One region of the Psychrobacter sp. TB67 genome, then DNA from elsewhere that is predicted to be linked to it. Evidence: predicted binding sites of a transcription regulator. Region 1 holds the regulator's gene; the other holds the start of a gene.
What was found. Region 1 encodes PhoB, which activates phosphate uptake and scavenging genes when phosphate is short. Its sites were predicted from a motif close to TGTCATNAANCTGTCATAA; they were not measured.
Positions count from the first base shown of each region.

Region 1 (10,972 bases):
CGGCAGCCTTCCGCTGTTCTTGTCCAGCTGATAGCTACATTGCCACCTTTTGGTGTGTATTTGATGGCATTAATAACCAAATTGGATAAGGCACTCGTTAAGTACATCTCTGACCCATATAACCCATCGTAAGTGTCTATCTGCAAATGAATCGTATGATTATATTCTTGGTTATACGCCTGCGCATCATCATAGATATGCGTCAGTAACTTGGTCATATCAATGTCATTAAGCTCGTGCGTATCTTCGATTTCGATACGAGACAACAGCAGTAAGTCATTTACAATCCGATTCATACGGGCAGTCTGCTGAGTCATTAGCTCAAAGCCACGTCGCCACTGCGGTGGCATATCTTCCTGCTCGGAAAAATTTTCTAAATATCCCATCAACACAGTCAATGGCGTGCGCAGCTCATGCGAGACATTGGCGACAAAATCACGACGCATTTCCTCCAAATGCTGCAAGCGGGTCACATCATAAATTATCAGTAATTTTTCATCATCGAAAGGCGTAAGCTCACACTTCAGATAACGTTTAGGGTCTCGCCATGACACCATGTGCACACCATCGCTCGGTGGGGTGATAGCCTGATAGTACTGGCGAAATTCTGGTACGGTGATAAAGTCAAAAATACTCTGACCTTTATCAGTTGCCTGCAATAACAACAAGTCTTCCGCTGCCTGATTCCACCATTCCAAACCATCTTCATCATTGAGCAAAATAACCGCATCTCGTAGCGCTCGTAAGGCGCTGCGGATTTTTTTAAGTTGATCCGTTGTATTGTGCTGGGCAACTTGCGCTTGCTCACCCTGTTGCTCATTTTCTATCGGCATCATAGGCATTATCGGTGTTGTCATCGTCATTTATCATCCCTACCACTAGATACTGTGTTTCTTTACGCTTACCAAGACATTTTCTGCGGCTGATTAAATGGATTCAATCAAGCTAGAAAACCGATACCCAGTACCGCGTACCGTTTGTATCAGCGTAGCACAATCATAAGGCTGCAGTAATTTACGTAAGCGCCGAATATGTACATCAATCGTCCGGTCTTCAATATAGACATTGCCGCCCCAGACCTGATCTAGCAGCTGTGTCCGGGTATAAGCACGCTCTGGATGACTCATAAAAAATGCCAACAATCGATACTCTGTCGGACCGATATCGATGAGCTGACCCGCTGCCGTCACGCGCTGGCTTTTGGGATCTAAGCTAAGCTTGCCGATTTCGATAGACTTATCAGCGCTGAGTGCACTACTACGACGTAGCACCGCCTTGATTCTTGAGATTAGCTCACGTGTTGAAAAAGGCTTGGTCATATAGTCATCAGCCCCAGCATCGAGCCCATGAACCTTACTGTCTTCTTCACTTTTAGCAGTCAGCATAATGACCGGTATCTCGGCGAGCGAATCGTCGTTTTTGAGCATCCGGCAAAAATCAATGCCGCTTTTTTCACCGTTCAGCATCCAATCTAATAGTATCAGCGCCGGACGGTGATCAACCACTTGCTGATGCGCCTCTGCTACGTCCGCAGCGTGCAGGCTATCAAAGCCAGCCATCTCTAAGGTCATCGCAATCATTTCACGAATCGCAGGCTCATCCTCAACGATCAAAATTTGCTCATTATACATACGGCAGCCTTGTTATTAGATTAAGCATATAGTCACTCTACTATAAAAATATTACTGCGTTAACCTCGCTTGACGTATTAGATATACCTCTACACTCGGTTGCCTTGTACTACTTTTAAATTGTATCAACTATATTAGGTTTTAAGATTCAAAAATTTAGCGCACCAAAACTCAAATTAGGAAAATTAACATAAAGAAATTAAGATACAAAAAAGGCAATACACAGTCACCAGTTTCTACTTATTAAACGGGTTAATTATGACAGCTTCATGACAACGGCTTTCTAGACTTCTAATAAAAAGTTTAGTGGCCCATCATTGACGCTTGCCACTTGCATATCAGCACCAAATTGACCAGTGGCAACATTGTGATGCTGAGTTTTAGCATAAGTAATCATTTGCTCAAACAACATTTGAGCAGCATTAGGTGCCATCGCGCCACCAAAATCAGGGCGACGACCCTTGTCTGTTTTTGCCATCAAGGTAAATTGCGACACCAATAATAGCCCGCCACCGACCTGTTGCACATTTTTATCCAGTTTACCGACCTTGGCAGGATCGTCATGATTTTCGAATATGCGATAGGTCAAGATTTTATCGATCATACGCTGGGCAGTTTGCAGGCTATCCTCGTGCCCCAAGCCAATATACGCCAACACCCCATGCTCGATGGCACCGATATTTTGTGCATCGACGCTGACACTGGCACAGTGAACCCGTTGTATAAGCGCTTTCATTTAGAGCCTTTTTTATTTATAAATGTCTGACAGATTATGGTCATACAATACTCTGCTGTCCATGATAAAATACCGCCATTGATTTGCTTATTAATTATTACATCAAACCCTATCTTGGTAGCCCGATTATGAATTTATTTACTACCCTTCAACAATTTGTCCCGCAGCAGCAGCTGAGTAAAGTCGCTGGGCGTCTAGCCGCCAGCCGTCATCCGTATGTCAAACGTGCCTTTATTCGTAGTTTTGCCAAGGCTTACGGCGTCAGCTTAGGTGAGTATGAGCGTCAGAGCTTTAATGCTTATGAGAGTTTTAATGACTTCTTTACCCGTGAGCTCAAAGAAAACGCCCGTATCATCGATAGCAGCGTAAACGGTATTGTCAGTCCTGCCGATGGTATCATCTCGCAGCTAGGACAGATTGAAGACCATAAATTGCTGCAAGCCAAAGGTCGTCATTATGACGTTGGTCAATTACTGGCCAATAGCGAAGAGGGCAGCTATTTTGCTGATGGCAGCTTTGCGACCGTATATCTAGCGCCGAGCAACTATCACCGCGTGCATATGCCATTTGCTGGTACCTTGACCAAAACCCGTTATGTACCGGGTACGCTATTTTCTGTTAATAATACCACGGCAGCAAATGTCCCTGATTTGTTTGCCCGTAACGAGCGTTTGGTGTGTTTATTTGACACAGAATACGGCAAAGCGGCGGTGGTGATGGTTGGAGCAATGATTGTCGCTGGTATCGAAACGGTAGCAACCGGCAAAATCAGCCGCACTGATGATATCCAAGAAGCCGAGCACAATATGAGCTTTGCAAAAGGCGATGAGCTTGGACGCTTTTATTTAGGCTCAACCGCGATTGTAGTACTACCAAAAGGCGCAAAAGCCGATTGGCAAGACAGCATGCAAGCCAATAGCGTGGTACAAATGGGACAGTTATTGGGTGAGGCAAAAACTCAGCAAGCTTAGTTTTTAAGAAAATCATAGTACTAAAAAGCCCAGTTAAACGTAGATGATGACGTTTAACTGGGCTTTTTAATGTCCATTACACCTACTACTTCTATTTTGTATTGCCTATTTTTACTACTTTGGGCTACCCTGTGCAAAGGCCTTTATCAATATCGAAAGTGTTTGTGTATAGGATAAGCATAAAGGATGTTTTCTTCTTGCGTACCACGGCCAATATTATGAATAATCAGCGGCGCACCATCAGCAGCTGCTTTGTCTGAGACGATACCTATATGCGGCAAACCGCCGTTTGGCAAGCGCCACGTTACAATATCTCCGGCTTTAAAGCTGTCTTTATCAGTCGTAGATAACGTTTTTCCATGACGCGCAAAAAACGTTTCAAGATTGGGCACACGTCGATGATCGATATTTTTGTCCGTTGACTTCAAGCCCCAAGTCTTTGGATAGGCGGACCAATTTCCTTTCATATCATGATTGACCAACTGCTGCAAATCCACATTTTGCAAACGATAAGCACGGACAATCACATCGGTACAGACACCGGTCTCTATTGCTACATCGCCACGCGGAAACTCCAATTTACGATAAGTAGGATCATAACTCACCGTAACACCGATCTGTTTTTTGGCATCGTGCGCCAATTTATCACCATCACTGATAGGAGCAAGCGCTTGCGCCATTTGCGCTAGTCCCAGCATGCTGACAAAGGCTAGAGATTTACACAATGTTTTATAGTTTTTAAATAAGCGCATGTAGCCTCTCTGTTATTATTGATACTATTCAATATAAAGGTTTTAGACAGCGTCAACCATGGTGAGTCAGTAAAAAGGTGACGCTGTTAAATGACAATACTATTGAATGACAAAGCTATTAAATGACCACACTATTAAATAAAAAGGCTATTAAATAAAAAGGCTAGCTGTCAAATCTGCTATCAATTTACTTATCAATCAGCCATCCTTGCTTAGTCGCATATTCAATCTGTTTTGCTATCCAATCATGGATACTCGGAAAGCTGTCTTTAATAAAGCCATGCGCGCCAGCAACTTGCGAGCGTGTAACGTTAGCATCAATCCAAGTTTTTCCATTGGTATTTATATTAAGCAAAAATGGTAACAAGCGATCAACTACTCTTAGCAGTTGGGTTTCTTTACTATCACCTGTTTCCTGCTCTTCCCAAATCTCACTTAAATCAGCAATCCCATTTCCACGCTCATTTTGCAATCTAACAATTCCCGCACGTTCTTCAACATGCGCATCAACTCGCGTATCGGCGTATAAAAAAGTATCGCCGGCATCAATCTCGCCTAAATCATGTATTAGTGCCATCTTGAGCAATTTCTCATGATTGACATCCAGCTCAAACAAATCAGCGATTGACCAACACGCCATCGCCAAATGCCAAGAATGCTCGGCAGAGTTTTCTAAACGGGTCGTACCCGTCACATAGCTGCGCCGATTAACACGTTTAAGCGCATCAAGCTCTAATAAAAAATGGGTCACGTCATCAATACCGATGTTGGAGGGAATCTTCGGGTTGGGTACTGGGGTCTGCTTGGTTGATAATATGGCGTTTTCTGACATGGCTTTCTCTCATTTAAACGGTGAATGGTTAACGCTGTATCCGAATCTAATCTTTACGCAAAAGTAATTATTGTAGTCGACATTTTGCGCGTACTGCTAACCATCTAAATTTTTGCAGGGGTAATAATAGCAAGTGTCTTAATTTTTTATTGTTTAAGATTCAACTAATGCTCATAATAAGTCAGCAGGCAGATTGTAAAACAATTTATAAGAACCTGCACCAGACAAGGATATGTCGATGCCACCCACCACTGACGCTGCAACGCGTGCCACTTTACCACTTGCTACGGCACCACCTTTTAAGAAAAAACCGCCTAATAAATGGCTTATTATCGCAGGATTCTCTCTTTTACTTGGGGTCAATCAGTTTTTATGGCTGACCTTTGCGACCATCGTAATTAGCACCGAGGCACATTTCGGCGTTAATGAGTTTTTCGCCAATTTATTAACTTTGATGTTCCCTATCGTTTTTGTGTTGCTTGCCATCCATTCAGGCAAGGTGCTCGATAACATTGGCTATAAAAAAATCGTAAGCATAGCCGCGCTGCTTATGCTGATAGGCTCAATCATACGCTGGTTGGGCGCTGATCATTATTGGCTAGTATTTGCAGGGCAATTGCTTATCGCCATCGCTCAGCCGTATATTACCAATGCCATTAATCAGGTGACCTCGGATTGGTTTGATAAATCGCAAATCGCCACCGTAACGGGCGTGATTATGGGCGGGATGTTTTTGGCGACTGCCCTTGGTGCTTTTGCCCCTGCCCCATTAATCGAGGCGTTTGGCTTCTCTGGCATGCTACTTATCAATGTTATTATTACGGCGGTGGCAGTAGTAGGCTTTTTATTAGTGGTCGTTGAAAAACCCAAACAACAAGATAGCGCTATCTCACTGCACGAAATCGAATCGCTATTAAAAAATAAGCGCCTATGGTTTATCTCATTAGCGGTGTTTATTGCGATGGGTTATTTTAATGGGCTGAGTAACTGGATTGCACCTATTCTTGCGCCCCGCGGCATTGATGAAGCGACGGCGGGCATCATTACTGCCATGCTGATCGTCGGCGGTATTTTAGGCGCGCTACTGATTCCGCTATTATCTGACTATCTACAAAAACGGCGCATTTTTTTAATATTGGCAACGCTAATTGGTGCTAGCGCCACCTATCCCTTGTTATATTTAACGACAGGAACCACAACATTATTGCTGAGCTTTATATTAGGATTTTTCTTGTTGGCAGGTTATCCATTACTGATTGCCGCTGCTGAAGACACCGTACATGCGTCACAAGCCGCCAAAGCAGTTGCCATGCTGATGATGATGGGCAATCTCGGTGGCGTTATGATGGTGTTGCTGATGCAGAGCGTGAAAGGATTGACAGGCAGTTGGATGCCGACTGGCTGGGTACTGATTATTGCCGTCGCTTTAGCCACTTTTTTAGTCTTGAAAATAAAGGACAAACCAGTAATTAAACCTACTGTTAAACCAACTTCAAAAGTTGTTTAAGAGCCTTATTTCAAATCGTTACTTAAAGGCGAAAAAAGTTAGCATTTAAAAAAGATAGCGCCTAAGCCTTAAGCGCTATCTTTTTTATTAATGATTAAACATTGTCTTATAACCAATCAATCCAGCTAATTAAGCTAATTAAGTCACTTAATCAAATTACTAATGGTCTTAAAAGCAGGGTCTTTACTACTGCGGCACAATTCAAAAAGAATGGATTCTACCGTACTAATCACGCCACCAGCGCGGCGGATACGGCGAATCGCTTGCTTCTTATCATAAGGAAAGCGCGAGCCAACCGCATCACCAATAATCACTGGCTGCATACCATTATCGAGCAAATCAAGCGCCGTTTGCATGACGCAGACATGCGCCTCCACCCCAAATAATAGAACAATGCTACGATTTTGTTGGGCTAAATAATGCCATGAATCGTCATTATCACAAGCGCTAAAAGTGATTTTTTCAAAGCTTTTGGCATTGTCGCCTTCTAGCACATCACGTATCTCAGGCAGGGTATCGCCGAGTCCCTTTTTATATTGCTCATTGAGCATAATTGGGATGTTGAGGGCTTGTAGACCTTTGATCAAAGTGACTGTCTTTTTGACGATATTTTCATGGTCATAAATATGCGGCGTTAAGCGTTCTTGAACATCGATTATCATCGCTTGGGTATTTTCGCGAGCGATTCGATAGGTACGATCGGTAATCATAGTAGACATGGCACACTCCTTGTACGACTGATATTAATAGGTAAAGGCGACGCTATATTTGGCCTCTATATCATTATTATTAAACCTAGCTCTTATTTAGTCATAGTTTGCTGAGGGCGTCAATGGAGATAATTTTTATTAATGAGTAATATGATATCTTTCTCTACTTTATTGACTCCATAAAAAAGCCCCTAGTCATTATGACTAAGGGTTTCATTGAAAAATAATAAGCTAACAGCTATAAAAAATTTAAAGCTTACACACGCTCAATAATCGTCGCGATACCTTGACCAAGACCGATACACATCGTCGCTAGACCGATTTCAGTATCTGACTGCTCCATCGCATTTAGCAAAGTAACCGTGATACGAGCGCCTGAACATCCTAGTGGATGGCCTAGGGCAATCGCACCACCGTTGATATTGACGATGTCTTGCTTGTCCGTCAAGTTCAAGGCTTTTAGGACTGACAAGCCTTGCGCGGCAAACGCTTCGTTTAGCTCGATGGTTTGCATGTCATCGATGCTCATGCCAGCACGCTTAAGGGCTTTTTGCGTCGCAGGTACAGGACCATAACCCATGATAGCGGCATCACAACCAGCGACTGCCATGCTACGAATACGTGCACGTGGCTTTAGACCTAATTCTTTGGCTTTTTGCGCGCTCATCATTAGCATCGCTGACGCACCGTCAGACAGGGCAGATGAGGTTGCAGCAGTCACCGTGCCACCTTTAGGATCAAAGGCTGGGCGTAGCTTTTGCATTTGCTCCATCGTCGCGTCTGGACGAATCACTTCATCAACGGTACATAGTTGCAAGCGACCAGCAGCATCATGACCTTCGATACCGATGATTTCATTGTCAAAACGACCTTCAGTCGTTGCAGCCCATGCGCGGCGATGTGACTCAAGACCGAAAGCATCTTGCTCTTCACGAGTGATATTGTTCATACGACCAAGCATTTCAGCAGTCAAGCCCATCATGTTTGAAGCTTTTGCATAGTGCTTTGACGCTTCAGGGTTGAGATCAACGCCATGCATCATGCCGACGTGACCCATATGCTCAACACCACCGATGATGAAAACGTCACCTTGGTTGGTCATGATTTGAGCAGCAGCAGTGTGAAGCGCCTGCATAGATGAACCACATAGACGGTTAACCGTTTGACCACCAGCAGTCTTTGGAATACCAGCTAGCAGACCAATGTTACGACCGATGTTCAAACCTTGCTCTAGCGTCTGATTGACACAGCCCCAGATGATGTCTTCGACGTCACGTGGGTCAAAGTCGTTACGCTCAACCAAGGCACGGACCAATTCAGCAGACATGCTATCGGCGCGAACATGGCGGAACATGCCGTTTTTAGTTTTACCCATTGCTGAGCGTACGCCATCTACGATGACCACGTCTTTTGGACTTAAAGTTGTCATACTATTTTCCTTTTCAATTTTTATTGTCAGTGGCAGTACCGCAATGCTCGCCTATCTAATTTAGAATGTTAAGGTTACTAATAATAAATTAATTACCAATAATCTTATCGAGCATGATGTACTGCACTTTATCCTAGTAATGACTGCCCATTACGCCGTGGCGTAAAAGGTCTCGCCTGCTGCTGCCATATCGCGAATCTTTTGCGGGGCTTCATAGGCTTTGCCAAGGTATGCGTATTTTTCACACAGTGCCAAGTAGTTATCTAGACCCATTTGGTCGATATAACGGCAAGGACCACCGCGGAATGGCGGGAAACCAACGCCCATAATCATCGCCATATCAGCTTCTGATGGCGTGCTGACGATATTGTCTTCTAGGCAGCGTACAGTTTCATTGCAGAAAGCCAGCATAGTGCGGTCAATAATTGCTTGATCTTCAAAGGTCTGCTTGTCGCTATCTGTCGTGGCTTTTAATAGCTCATAAGTCGCTTCATCAGCAACTTTCTTTGGTTTGCCGCGTTTGTCCATCTCATATTTATAGAAACCAACACCGTTTTTCTGACCTAAGCGTTTGTTTTCATATAAAAGCTCAATCGCGCCTTTATAATCAGGCTTCATGCGGTCAGGGAAACCTTCTGCCATGACTTCTGCGCCGTGTACGCCAGTATCTAAACCAACGACGTCGATTAGGTAAGCAGGACCCATCGGCCAGCCGAATTTTTCCATGACTTTATCGACATGAGCAAAGTCCGCACCTTGCTTAAGGAGCAAGTCAAAGGCACCAAAGTATGGGAATAACACACGGTTTACCAAGAAACCTGGGCAGTCGTTCACAACTACAGGCACTTTACCCATTTTAGTAGCCAAGGCGACCGTAGTAGAAATGGCTTCTTCAGAGGACTTTTCACCACGAATGACTTCAACCAATGGCATACGGCTTACCGGGTTAAAGAAATGCATACCGACGAAATTTTCTGGACGCTCAAGTGCTTCAGCCAAGAAAGTAATAGAGATAGTTGACGTATTTGACGCTAGGATACAATCGTCTTTTACCAAGCCTTCTACTTCTTTTAGTACTGCACGCTTAACGTTTGGATTTTCTACCACCGCTTCGATAACGATATCAGTTTCAGCAAAGTCACCATAGTTCAAAGTCGGACGGATACGGCTTAACGTTTCACCCATTTTAGCTGGGGTCATTTTCTTACGTTCGACCATTTTGCCAAGTAGCTTGCTGGCTTCGCCCATACCAAGGTCTAATTGCTCAGACTTGATGTCTTTCATGATGATTGGCAAGCCTTTACTGGCTGCTTGATAAGCGATACCGCCGCCCATGATACCCGCGCCAAGTACGGCCGCTTCATTGATTTCATGTGCTTGCTTGCTGTGCTGCTTAGCAAGTTTCTTAACCAACTGATCGTTTAAGAATAGACCAACCAAGCTTTCTGCTTGTGGGGTTTTCGCCGCTTTTGCAAAGTAAGTCGCTTCGACTTCGATTGCTTTGTCACGAGGCAGATTGACATGCTTTTCGATTGCTTCAATAGCAAGCGCAGGCGCAGGATACTGCTTAGGATTGGCTTTGGCAAAGATCATACCTTTAGCACTGTTAAATGCCATTGCTTGCTCAAGCTGATTTAGCTTAACAGGCGCAAGCTTCTCTTCACGCTTCGCTTGCCAATCAAGCTCACCTGAGATACATTTTTTGACTAGGTCAATCGCAGCATCTTGCAAGTCATCTGCAGCAACGGTTGCATCAACGAGACCAAGTTTTAGTGCGTCCAGTGGTTTTTTCGGTGTACCAGTCGCGATTAATTCAAGCGCATTATCGATACCAATCACACGCGTACTACGAACCGTACCACCAAAACCTGGGAAGATACCCAGTTGGGTTTCTGGTAGACCAATGATAGCTTTGTCGCTCATGACACGGTATTCACAAACCAAGGTCATCTCACAACCACCGCCAAGCGCTGCGCCATTGATGGCCGCTACTTTTGGAAACGGCAAATCTTCAAAACGATTAAAGTCATGATTGATACTAATGACCCAGTCTTTGATCTCGCTTTCTGGATTTTTAAAAGAGCCGACAAATTCTGTGATATCAGCACCAGCGATAAACACGCCTTTGCTTGAAGTTACGATCAAACCTTTGACGTTATCGGCTTTTTCTAATGCAGTAACCGCTTCACCAAATTGCTTATTGGTCTCAGCATCGAACTTATTCACGCTCTCATTTTCGGCGTTGTACTGCATGTTGGCGATGCCATCTTCTAGCATTGTCACCGTGATGCGATTTCCTTGGTATACCATGTGGAACTCCTTGCTATGTAATAAAGGCTATGTAGTAAAAGCTAAGTGATAAAAATTACATCATAAAAGCGATGTTTTAGAATATAAAAAATAG
Region 1 covers NZ_AYYA01000056.1:39,265-50,236, forward strand. Annotated here, with positions in the region: gene phoR (phosphate regulon sensor histidine kinase PhoR) at 1-863, opposite strand, end outside; gene phoB (phosphate regulon transcriptional regulator PhoB) at 927-1,631, opposite strand; gene dtd (D-aminoacyl-tRNA deacylase) at 1,915-2,367, opposite strand; gene asd (archaetidylserine decarboxylase) at 2,496-3,338, shown strand; gene W293_RS0111150 (DUF1287 domain-containing protein) at 3,485-4,090, opposite strand; gene W293_RS0111155 (HD domain-containing protein) at 4,278-4,922, opposite strand; gene W293_RS0111160 (MFS transporter) at 5,161-6,429, shown strand; gene W293_RS0111165 (isochorismatase family protein) at 6,573-7,148, opposite strand; gene fadA (acetyl-CoA C-acyltransferase FadA) at 7,396-8,568, opposite strand; gene fadB (fatty acid oxidation complex subunit alpha FadB) at 8,719-10,878, opposite strand.

Region 2 (10,972 bases), on a different contig from region 1:
AGCTGAATATACAGCAACTGAGCCAGCAGCTGACCGATATTGCATGGCAGCGCTCTGAAGATGGTAGCTATTCACCCAGCAGTTATATCAATCGTGACCTGTCCTTATTACAGTTTCATTTGCGGGTCTTAGCACAAGCCGCCAGTTCTCGTCATCCGTTACTTGAGCGCCTATTTTTCTTGATTATTTTTTCATCAAATATAGACGAGTTCTTTGAGATTCGTGTCGCTGGCATTATGCAAAAGTTAAACCTCGGTGATGTGGTCAGTAGTCCGCATGGCATGCGCCCAAGTGAAGTGTTGGCAGAGTTATCCGCCGTCACCCATGAGGCGATTGATAAGCAATATCGTATTTTGAACGAAGACATCTTGCCAGCGCTTGCCAAGGAAGACATTCGTTATCTAAAACGTGACGAGCTGAATGCTGAGCAATCGGCATGGATGAAACGCTATTTTACTGAGCAAGTCTCACCAGTGCTGACCCCTATAAGTATCGATCCGGCGCATCCGTTTCCAAGATTGGTTAATAAGAGCCTCAATTTTATCGCCACTTTAGAAGGCAAAGATGCCTTTGGTCGCGATATTAATCTGGCGATTGTCCCAGCGCCGCGCAGTCTGCCGCGCGTGATTCGTCTGCCAGACGAGCTGACCGGTGGCAAAGAGCACCATGTCATGCTATCGGCTGTCATTCATGAGCATATCGGCGAGCTGTTCCCCGGTATGAATGTCACGGGTTGCCATCAGTTCCGACTCACGCGCAACGCAGACTTGGACTTGGCCGATGATGTCGATGATATTGCCAAGGCGCTAGAAGGCGAGCTTGAAAATCGCCGCTTTGGTGACAAAGTGCGGCTCGAGGTAACGACTGATTGCCCAACACCGATTAGTGATTACCTGCTTAATGAGTTTGAGCTACATGACAATCAGCTGTACCGCGTCAATGGCCCTGTGAACCTGACGCGCTTGCTGTTCGACTTTAACATACCCAAGCTGCGTTATCAGCCTTTTACCCATATCGTGCCAAAACCCTTTCGCCGCGAGCTGGACAAGCTTGATAAGAGTACCAGTATATTTTCTGCCATGCGCAAAGGTGATGTCTTGGTGCATCATCCTTTTCATGCGTTTTCACCGATTATCAATCTGCTTTGGGAAGCGGCGAGCGATCCCAAAGTATTGGCGATTAAGCAGACATTGTACCGCTCAGGCACCAATTCAGAGATCGTCAAGGCACTGGCTGCTGCGGCTCGTAATGGCAAAGAAGTCACGGCTGTCATCGAACTACGCGCCCGTTTTGATGAAGCGTCCAATATCGCCGTCGCCAATTTTTTACAAGAGGCTGGGGCAGTAGTGGTCTATGGGATTGTCGGCTACAAGACCCATGCCAAGCTGATGCTTATCGTGCGCCGCGAAGACGATCGCATTCGCCGTTATGTGCATTTAGGCACCGGCAACTATCATGCGGCCAATGCCAAAGTCTATACCGACTACGGCTTGTTCAGCGCTGACCCTGACATCTCAGAAGACGTGCACAAAATTTTCCAAGAACTGACGGGTATGGGCAAGCCTGCCAATCTAAAAAAACTGTTGCACGCGCCATTTACCTTGCACGAAAAGTTAATGAGCTTTATCGATGATGAAATTGCCCATGCCAAGGCTGGCAAGCGCGCGCATATTATTATCAAAGTTAATGCGTTGACGGAACGTCGCCTGATCGATAAGCTATACGATGCCTCGCAGGCAGGTGTCAAAATAGAATTAATTTTGCGCTCCATGTGTTGTCTGCGCCCCCAAGTCAAAGGCTTGTCTGAAAACATCACTGTACGCTCGGTTATTGGGCGCTTTTTAGAGCACACACGCATTTATTACTTTTATAATGATGGTGATGAGCGCTTGTATTGCGGCAGTGCTGACTGGATGGATCGTAACCTCTTCCATCGCGTCGAAGTCGCCTTTCCGATCGAAGATAAAAAACTGTTTAAACAGATATATCAAGATGGGCTACTTAACTATCTGCAAGACAATGTCCAAGCTTGGGCGCTTAATGGCGATGGTATTTGGCAGCAAATCCAACCAGCTGCTGACGAAGCGCCGCATATTGCTCAAGACCATTTATTACGGGTAATCAATCACGTTGGCGAGCCAGTATAGGCAAGACCTTTAATCATAAACGGCTTGGATGCTGTAGTTCGTGGTTGGTTATTCAATGTAACCATATTGATGGCCTTTCAGCGATGGGGTTTGCTTTACGACAATCTTAACTATCCACTGAACCAAGCGTTGGTAATCACCGATGCTTGGTTTTTTTGTGGCGAAAATAAGTTACAAACTGTCTGGTAACCTCACATTTATTCACATATTGATACGGCAGTACACTGGTGTGCTATTGCTTGACTTACTTATAATTAATGTCAGTCCTATGCTATGGCAAAAATAAGTTCAATTGAAAATTAAACCAGTCGATTTACTCTTCTAGGATAGTATCCAAGTTTATAAATCTGTGTCATAGAGGACTATTGGTTCACTAAACAATAATAATAGGAATTGCACCATGAGTAATACTAACAACGATACTTCAGACATCAAAAAAGCAGCAGAGCAGGCCGATAATCAACAAATCGAAAAAAATCTAAACGATGACAAAAATGTTGATACTCCCGAAAAACTGAGTGAAGAAGAGCAAACCTCTTTTATTGATGAAGAGTTACGGACAGATAAGTAAGGAGCCGTTTGAGCGATATTGATAGCAAAGATATCAATAGCAACAACAATATCAACGATCAGGTCAAATGAACAATTAACATCATAAACGCGAGGGACACGCTATGCCAGATAATACCAAGCCAAATCATGAAGAAGCGGTAGCTGTTCGTGATCCAGCAGCCTTACACCCGGACAATGCGCCAGACAGCTATGAAGGCCGTAAACACGAACCTGATATCGATGGACCAGAGCAGGACTCACAGGAAACAGACGAGATATATTCCGACCCACGTAAAGAAGAGAACTTACCAGCAGGTGGGAAAAACGTGGCAGATCTCAATGCTCATGATTTGAGTAAAAATAATAATATTTAATAATTGTGTACCTACTTATGTAGTCTGGGTATATCATCAAAAATAAAGTGCTGACAATAGATACTGGTTAGCCAATTAAAACAACAATTAAGGACATAACCATGGAACCTCAAGATCCCGCGTTAAGCAGAACCCCTATTGACGGTGCTAATCCTCAAGAAGTGAGTAAAAATTTAGCCAATCAGCACACTGATATTGAAAACCATACCAATCATAATAAAGGTACTGACACTTTCGAAGAAGAGGTAGTGGACTCAGAGCACGTGAATGACGATGACAATCCTGCACGCCAGCCAGATCGCCGTGATCAACAGGGCAGCAGTCCGTTTGATGACAATATTAACGAAGATACCGTGGGCAGTGAAGCGCCAAAAAGTGAAGGTATTACGGATATGAATCGATATGCCAACGTTGATAACGCTCAAACTCGTGTCTTAAATCCGGATGAAAAAGACTGATTTCTTAGCAAGATATTTCTGAATATTGCTAATCTGAGCATTATTAATATGAGTATAGTCAAGTTATCGAATGCTCGATGTGGAAGAAAGTTATTATAATAAGGATCGGTTATGAATAAGTCTAATGATACAGTTAACCATGATAACCATCAGCTCAAAGATGCAGATGATAATAATGGTATCGTCCCTGATGATGCATTACAAAAGGCAAATCCAGCCGCTGCAGAGCAAGCGACTGATGATCATGATCCGCATAATGTCGCAAAAAATACCAAGCAGTATGACAGTCCACTTATGGAAGATAAGAAACAGTCATAACTGAGCATCATATTCTGTACAGACAAATAAAAAAGCTAACGCTAGGCATGGTTTAAGACGCTAGTGTTGGCTTTTTTATGGATACGATATGAGTATCTTTGCATAGCGCTTATTTGACAGAAGCTATCAGCTGAAGCGCTCAGCAGGTGTACCACTGTGAAAGCGTAATTCAGTGTCAGGACTGGATATCAACTCTGCTTCTACTTCTTTAAAGAATGCGACACGCTCATCGATATTGTCGTCAGATAGCGATTGTGCCAGTGCCAAATAATCCTCAAAATGGCGACTCTCTGATTTTAATAGATAACGGTAGTACTTGGCTAAGCGTTCATCATCGATGACTTCAGCAAGCGCGGCAAAGCGCTCACAAGAGCGCGCTTCGATAAACGCCCCGATGATTAATACATCAACCATTGCTGCTGGCTCATGCGTACGTTTATGCTTGAGCAACCCTTTGGCATAACGCCCCGCACTCAGATATCCCCACTCTTGCTCGCGCTCATTCATAATGCCTAGGACTTGCTCATAGTGCAGCATCTCCTCACGTATTAACTGCGCCAATTTTCGCTGTAAGTCGTAAGAAAACTCATAGCGGAATAGTAGATTCATCGCTGTACCGGCTGCTTTCTTTTCGCAATTGGCATGATCTTGGATGATTAAAGGCACATCAGCGCTGGCAGCCTCCACCCAAGCCTGTGTGGTTCGCGCTCCCAAAAAATCATAGACAGCAGATAAGTCGACCTTAATAGGGGTGCGCAGCTGTGCGATATCGATACTGTCTGGTTCCATACTTTCCTCTGTTAGACCGTCTTTTTCTATCTTGTATTCTTCTGTATGGCTGTCGCTCACAGCCTTGTCATTACTGTTATTGATTTTCATATTTTCATTATTCATAGTCTTTGCCATAGTCGAAGGTTCAACATCTCTTAATCAAATATTAAAAGTTAAATAGATAACCGTTAAGCATAAATGAATGCTGTAATGATTACTTACAGTTTATACTGAACGTATAATGGTCTAACTCTAAAGTATTGATTAAAGCCTCTAGAGTAGGTGGCTTATAGAGTATCATTATTATACAGCCTAAGTATTTACTTGGTGAATGACGTTTCCTTGTTTATTTTATTATTTGATAGTAGGATGAGATTTTGCTTTTCAGGCATTTTGTCTTACTATTGATCATTACTTAGTAGCGGGCGATAGGCATTATATCAAGTGCCAATCCTGTATTAAAACCTAAGAATTATAGACAGCTCTGCTTACAGACAATCCCAAAATCACAGACGCTGCATCAGACAAATTCAGTCTTAAACAGTTATTACATTAATAGATGCTCAATCACCACCAACAGTTCGCATTGTCATGTTTGCTATTTATTCACCGCAAAGCAAACTAGGGATAAATGCTCCAAGAGCACATATTTTCACACCGTTATTGTAGCAACTTAGCATTAACACACCTCACGAACAGATAAGGATAACAATATGAGCCAGTCTTCTAACGCCAATCGTATTCAAAAAGGCATTCTTGCCATCGACCAGCAATTGTATGACTTTATTGAAAACGAAGTGCTGCCGAAAGTCGGTGTTGATTCAGACAGCTATTGGTCAGGTTTTGAAAAGGTCATCAAAGAGTTTACCCCGCGTAACAAAGCGCTGCTAGAAACTCGTGACAAGATTCAAGCGCAGATTGACCAATGGCATCTGGACAACCCTGCCAAAGATGGCGAAATTGATTACCCCGCGTATAAAACATTCTTGCAAGAAATTGGCTATCTGTTACCAGAAGGTGATGATTTCAAAGTCAGTACTCAAAACGTCGATGACGAGATTGCCCATATTGCAGGTCCACAGCTGGTCGTACCAGTCCGTAATGCTCGCTACGCATTGAACGCCACCAACGCGCGTTGGGGCAGTTTATATGATGCATTATATGGTACTGACGTCATCAGTGACGAAAATGGCCAACAAGCAACAGGTGGTTATAACCCAACGCGCGGTGCTGCTGTTGTTGCTTATGCCAAAGCATTTCTAAACGAACATTTTGCCTTAGCATCAGGGTCATATAACGATGTGACCGGCTTTAAAGTGGTCGATGGCAAACTTGAAATTGTTCAAGGTGATAATAGCACTGAGCTAAAAGACGCCGCGAAATTTGTTGGTTTCGTTGGTGAAGCAGAGCAGCCTACTGGTATTTTGCTCAAGAATAACGGCCTGCATGCTGAGATTCAAATCGATGGCAATCATCCAGTGGGCAAAGATGATCCAGCAAGTATTAAAGATGTACTATTAGAATCAGCGATTACGGCAATTCAAGATTGCGAAGATTCAATCGCTGCTGTCGATGCAGAAGAAAAAGTAGAAGTGTATCGTAACTGGCTTGGTCTAATGAATGGTGACTTGCAAGAAACCTTTGAAAAAGGTGGCAAGACCCGTACGCGTAAACAAAACCCAGACCGTGAATATATCAGACCAGATGGCAGCACGCTTATCCTGCCAGGCCGTTCACTACTATTGATTCGTAACGTTGGTCACTTGATGCAAAACCCAGCCATCTTGGTCGACTTGGGTAATGGGCAAGAGCAAATCTTTGAAGGTCTGATGGATGGCTTAATCACGCCGCTATTGTCTTTAAATGATTTGAAAGGTAAAACTGCGCTATCGAACTCACGCAAAGGTTCGATGTATATCGTTAAGCCAAAAATGCATGGCCCTGAAGAGGTCAAAATGGCCAATGATTTGTTCAACGCTTCAGAAGATCTATTGGGTCTAGAGCGCAATACTCTAAAAATCGGCATCATGGACGAAGAACGCCGCATGACGGTCAACTTAAAAGAAGCCATTCGCCAAGCAAAAGAGCGCGTCATCTTTATCAATACCGGCTTCTTAGATCGCACGGGTGATGAGATGCATACCAGTATGAACGCTGGGCCTTTTGTCCCTAAAGGTGATATGAAGTCACAAGCATGGCAGCCAGCCTACGAGCAGTGGAACGTTGATATCGGTCTGGAGACTGGCCTACAGGGTGTGGCTCAGATTGGTAAAGGTATGTGGGCGAAGCCTGATGAGATGAAAGAGATGATGGATACTAAAGCAGCCCATCCTAAGTCTGGTGCGAGTACTGCCTGGGTTCCATCCCCAACGGGCGCTACTTTGCACAGCATGCATTACCATGAGGTCAATGTTGCCGATGTACAAGATAGCCTAAAATCCCGTGAGCGTGCCAGCTTAGATGATATCTTGACCATTCCATTGGCCAAAGATACCAACTGGACAGAAGAAGAAAAGCAGCAAGAACTTGATAATAACGCTCAAGGTATCCTAGGTTATGTCGTACGCTGGGTAAACCAAGGCGTTGGCTGTTCTAAAGTACCAGATATCAATGATGTAGGTCTAATGGAAGACCGTGCAACCTTGCGTATCTCAAGTCAGCATATCGCTAACTGGTTGCATCACGGCGTGGTAAGCGAAGAACAAGTCATGGATACCATGAAGCGCATGGCAAAAGTCGTCGATGAGCAAAATGCGGGCGATAATGGCTATCAGCCAATGGCCAATAACTTTGATAATTCTTACGCCTTTAAAGCTGCTTGCGATTTGGTCTTTAAAGGTCGTGAGCAGCCAAGTGGTTACACTGAGCCATTATTGCATCAAGCGCGTTTAGACTTAAAAGCCAATACGCATTGCTAGTTCGTTATTTTTAAACGTTATTTTGGGGCTACTTACCCATGGTTGAGTAGTCCTTCAATACTTAGTATTACTCAAGCATATTTAAAGCAATGTATTTCTTTTATTTATTTATAAAAGTTACCCCTATTTGCCAATGGCGAGTAGGGGTATTTTTTTGTTTTTATCTAAATAATCGTTAAACCTTAGATTAAATATGGGTTTAAGGATTTTTCGTCATCAAAGACTTAAAAATATGTTGCAAATTATGTCAAAGTTGTTATGCTTATACTCTAAGTATGAGTTTGGTAACGGATGTTACGCAGTAGGACGCATAAGACTTAAGTTTACATGGCAGTTACGTTGTTTAATCCCAGTCATGTGAGTCATGGTTTTTTATCTTACTGTAATAGAACTTCGCCACACTTGTTTCTGACTAATCTCGGTAGCTAGTTACACATTATATCTTTGAGGATTTGTGACGATACCATTATGGGCGCCAGCTAATCACAGCTTGCTCATTACTACAATTGTAAAGTGGAGATACCCCCATGAAAAAACTACTTTTAGCGACAGCAATCGCCGCCCTATCTGTATCTGCAGCACAGGCAGCACCTACCGTTTATGGTAAAGTATTCGTTACTACTGATTACGTTAATGCTGAAATTGATGGTCAGAATATGGATAATAATAACAGAATTAATGAAGACAACGGTTCATTACAAGTTAATTCTAAGCTTTCACGTTTAGGCTTCAGAGGCTCTGAAGCGATAACGGCCAACACTGACGTAATTTACCAATTAGAGTACGGCGTTCAAGTTGATGATAGTGGTAGCGATAACATTGGCTTCAAAAGTCGTGATACTTATTTAGGTTTAAAAAATAAAGACTTCGGTGAATTCCGCTTTGGTCGTAACTACACAGTCATTGACTATATCAATAACGTATCAGTTAATGAAGGTTATTGGGATAATCTTGGCTCTAGTACTCTGAACAACAACGACAGCTTTGCTAATATTTTGACCCCGACCGTTGGTAACCGTATCAATAATTCAATCGTTTGGAAAGCGCCTAAATACAATGACCTACCATTAGCGCTTGCGCTGATGTATGGTGCTGATGAAGACTTTATATCTGAGAGTGATCGTGACGCAGGCTATGGTGCCTCATTGATGTTTGATCCAGGTACAGGCATTACCGCTGGTATTGCTTATGAGCAAGACATGAGTGTTAGTGGTGATATTATCCGTGGCAGTGCTAGCGTCGATTTAGGTAAATATATCGCAGCTCCTGTAAAGTTAGGCGTTCTATATCAAGAAGCTGACTATGCCGGTACTACTACTGCAACAGAGGACGGTTTAGTGGTGAGTGCTGAAATGGGTCTTTCGAATTTTGCCCGTCCAGCCTCTGTTTATATTCAGTATGACAAAACCGACAATATCAGTGGTCTTGAGAATAATGACTCAAATCAAGTCGTTGTAGGTGGCAAATATGCGTTTAAAAATAATATGATCGCTCATGCCTATGCTGGTCTAAATTCAGCGGAATTAAACAATGGTCGTTTTGGTTCGAGAGACGAAGACGGCAATGTTAATGAAATCGACTTACGTGGTGATATTGATGTACTCGCTATCGGTGGCGGTCTAGAATACTTATTCTAATCTAAACATTAGAAACGTATTATAAAAAACTCATCCTTCGGGGTGGGTTTTTTTGTTTTGTAATCAATACTGTGTCTTGAACAACAGCGTGTCTTAAATAACAGAATCCGTAAAATTAATAATAACATTTGTGTAAACTTTGGTTTTTTCATCTTACTGTAATATTTGCTTGGTAAAGTTATGTCTAAGCAGTTCTTATGGCTCGCTATATATATGGTTTCGAAGGTATAGGACCTTGCCATTATATATCTAATGATCTTAGACCATTTATCACTCAAATCGTAAAGTGGAGATATCCTTTGAAAAAATTACTTTTAGCCACAGCCGTCGCTGCACTTTCAGTTTCTGCTGCCCATGCTGCGCCAACTGTATATGGTAAAGCATTTTTAACCTTAGATTATGTTAGTACAGACTACGATGCAGCTAACAAGACAGATGAAGATACATTTAAACTTAACTCTAATCAATCACGTATCGGTTTTAAAGGTGAAGATGATCTTACTGATACCACTAAATTAGTCTATCAATTGGAATATGGTATTGATGTTGATGACGATAGCCAACAGTTTAGATCACGTAATACTTATGTAGGCTTAGCCCACAACACTTTAGGTACTGTACTAGCGGGACGCCATGATACCCCATTGAAACTTGCACAAAACAAAGTTGACGTGTTTAATGATAGCTTATTTGATATTAAAAATGCGGGTGTTTCAGGTGAATACCGTGCTAACAATATGGTGGCCTATCAATCACCTGTTATTGTCGGTATGCCAGTGAGTTTTATGGCAGCTACCGCATTATCAGAAACTGATGCCGACGGTGATATTCTCGTTTCCGCAGCATCTGGTGCGAAGCCTGCAGTCTATCGTGATAGAAAAGTAAAAGATAACGGTTATTCTGCTTTATTAGCCTATGACAAAAATGGTGTTTATCTAGCCGGTGCTTATGACAAAGACATGGGTGCTAACAATGTAAATACTGGCGTGATTGATAATACGTGGCGTTTGGTTGCTGGTTTAGATATGGGCAAAATGAATATGGTTTCGGGCTTAACTTTAGGTGCTCTATACCAACAAAGCCAATACTACGATAATTATAGCATCGTTAACAACAACCGCGTTAACAAAGCCAGTGAAGATGAAAAATCTTGGCTAATTAGTGGTAAATATAAAGTTGGTGCAACACCTTGGGCAGTTAAAGCACAGTATGTTAATACCACTGACGAAAAAGGCGTAAAAGATGCTGATGTAAATGAAATCGCAGTTGGTGGAGAATATGCATTCAATAAAGCGACCACGGGTCATATTTATGCAGGGCAAATCAGCCGTGACAATAACAAAGATGACTTGATTGTAGGTACGGGTATTGAATACAAATTCTAATCTAAACATTAGAAAACGTATTATAAAAAACTCATCCTTCGGGGTGAGTTTTTTTGTTGTGACCTTTTTAAAGCCGCAGTGGGTTATAATAGCTACGTATTTACGATGATTACGCACTTATGACAATTAAGCGTTAAAAACTGAGTGTTTTAAAGAGTTTGCGCTTTTGCCCTATATTTTGTAGCGTATTTTTAGTAAAATCCTTCTTTACCAATTACCGACAGAGTACTATGACCAAGTTTATATTTGTGACCGGTGGGGTAGTGTCCTCACTAGGAAAAGGTATTACCGCAGCCTCTCTTGCCGCAGTCCTTGAAGCACGTGGCGTGAGCGTGACGATGACCAAAATGGATCCGTATATCAACGTCGATCCAGGTACGATGAGTCCGTTCCAGCATGGCGAAGTGTTCGT
Region 2 covers NZ_AYYA01000030.1:40,864-51,835, forward strand. Annotated here, with positions in the region: gene ppk1 (polyphosphate kinase 1) at 1-2,147, shown strand, start outside; gene W293_RS17330 (hypothetical protein) at 2,548-2,718, shown strand; gene W293_RS0104625 (hypothetical protein) at 2,822-3,073, shown strand; gene W293_RS0104630 (hypothetical protein) at 3,175-3,531, shown strand; gene W293_RS0104635 (hypothetical protein) at 3,643-3,849, shown strand; gene W293_RS0104640 (tRNA-(ms[2]io[6]A)-hydroxylase) at 3,976-4,743, opposite strand; gene W293_RS0104645 (malate synthase G) at 5,334-7,538, shown strand; gene W293_RS0104650 (porin) at 8,066-9,175, shown strand; gene W293_RS0104655 (porin) at 9,373-10,560, shown strand; gene W293_RS0104660 (CTP synthase) at 10,791-10,972, shown strand, end outside.
Region 2: the regulator PhoB is predicted to act here: its motif matches at 9,322-9,340, upstream of W293_RS0104655 (porin).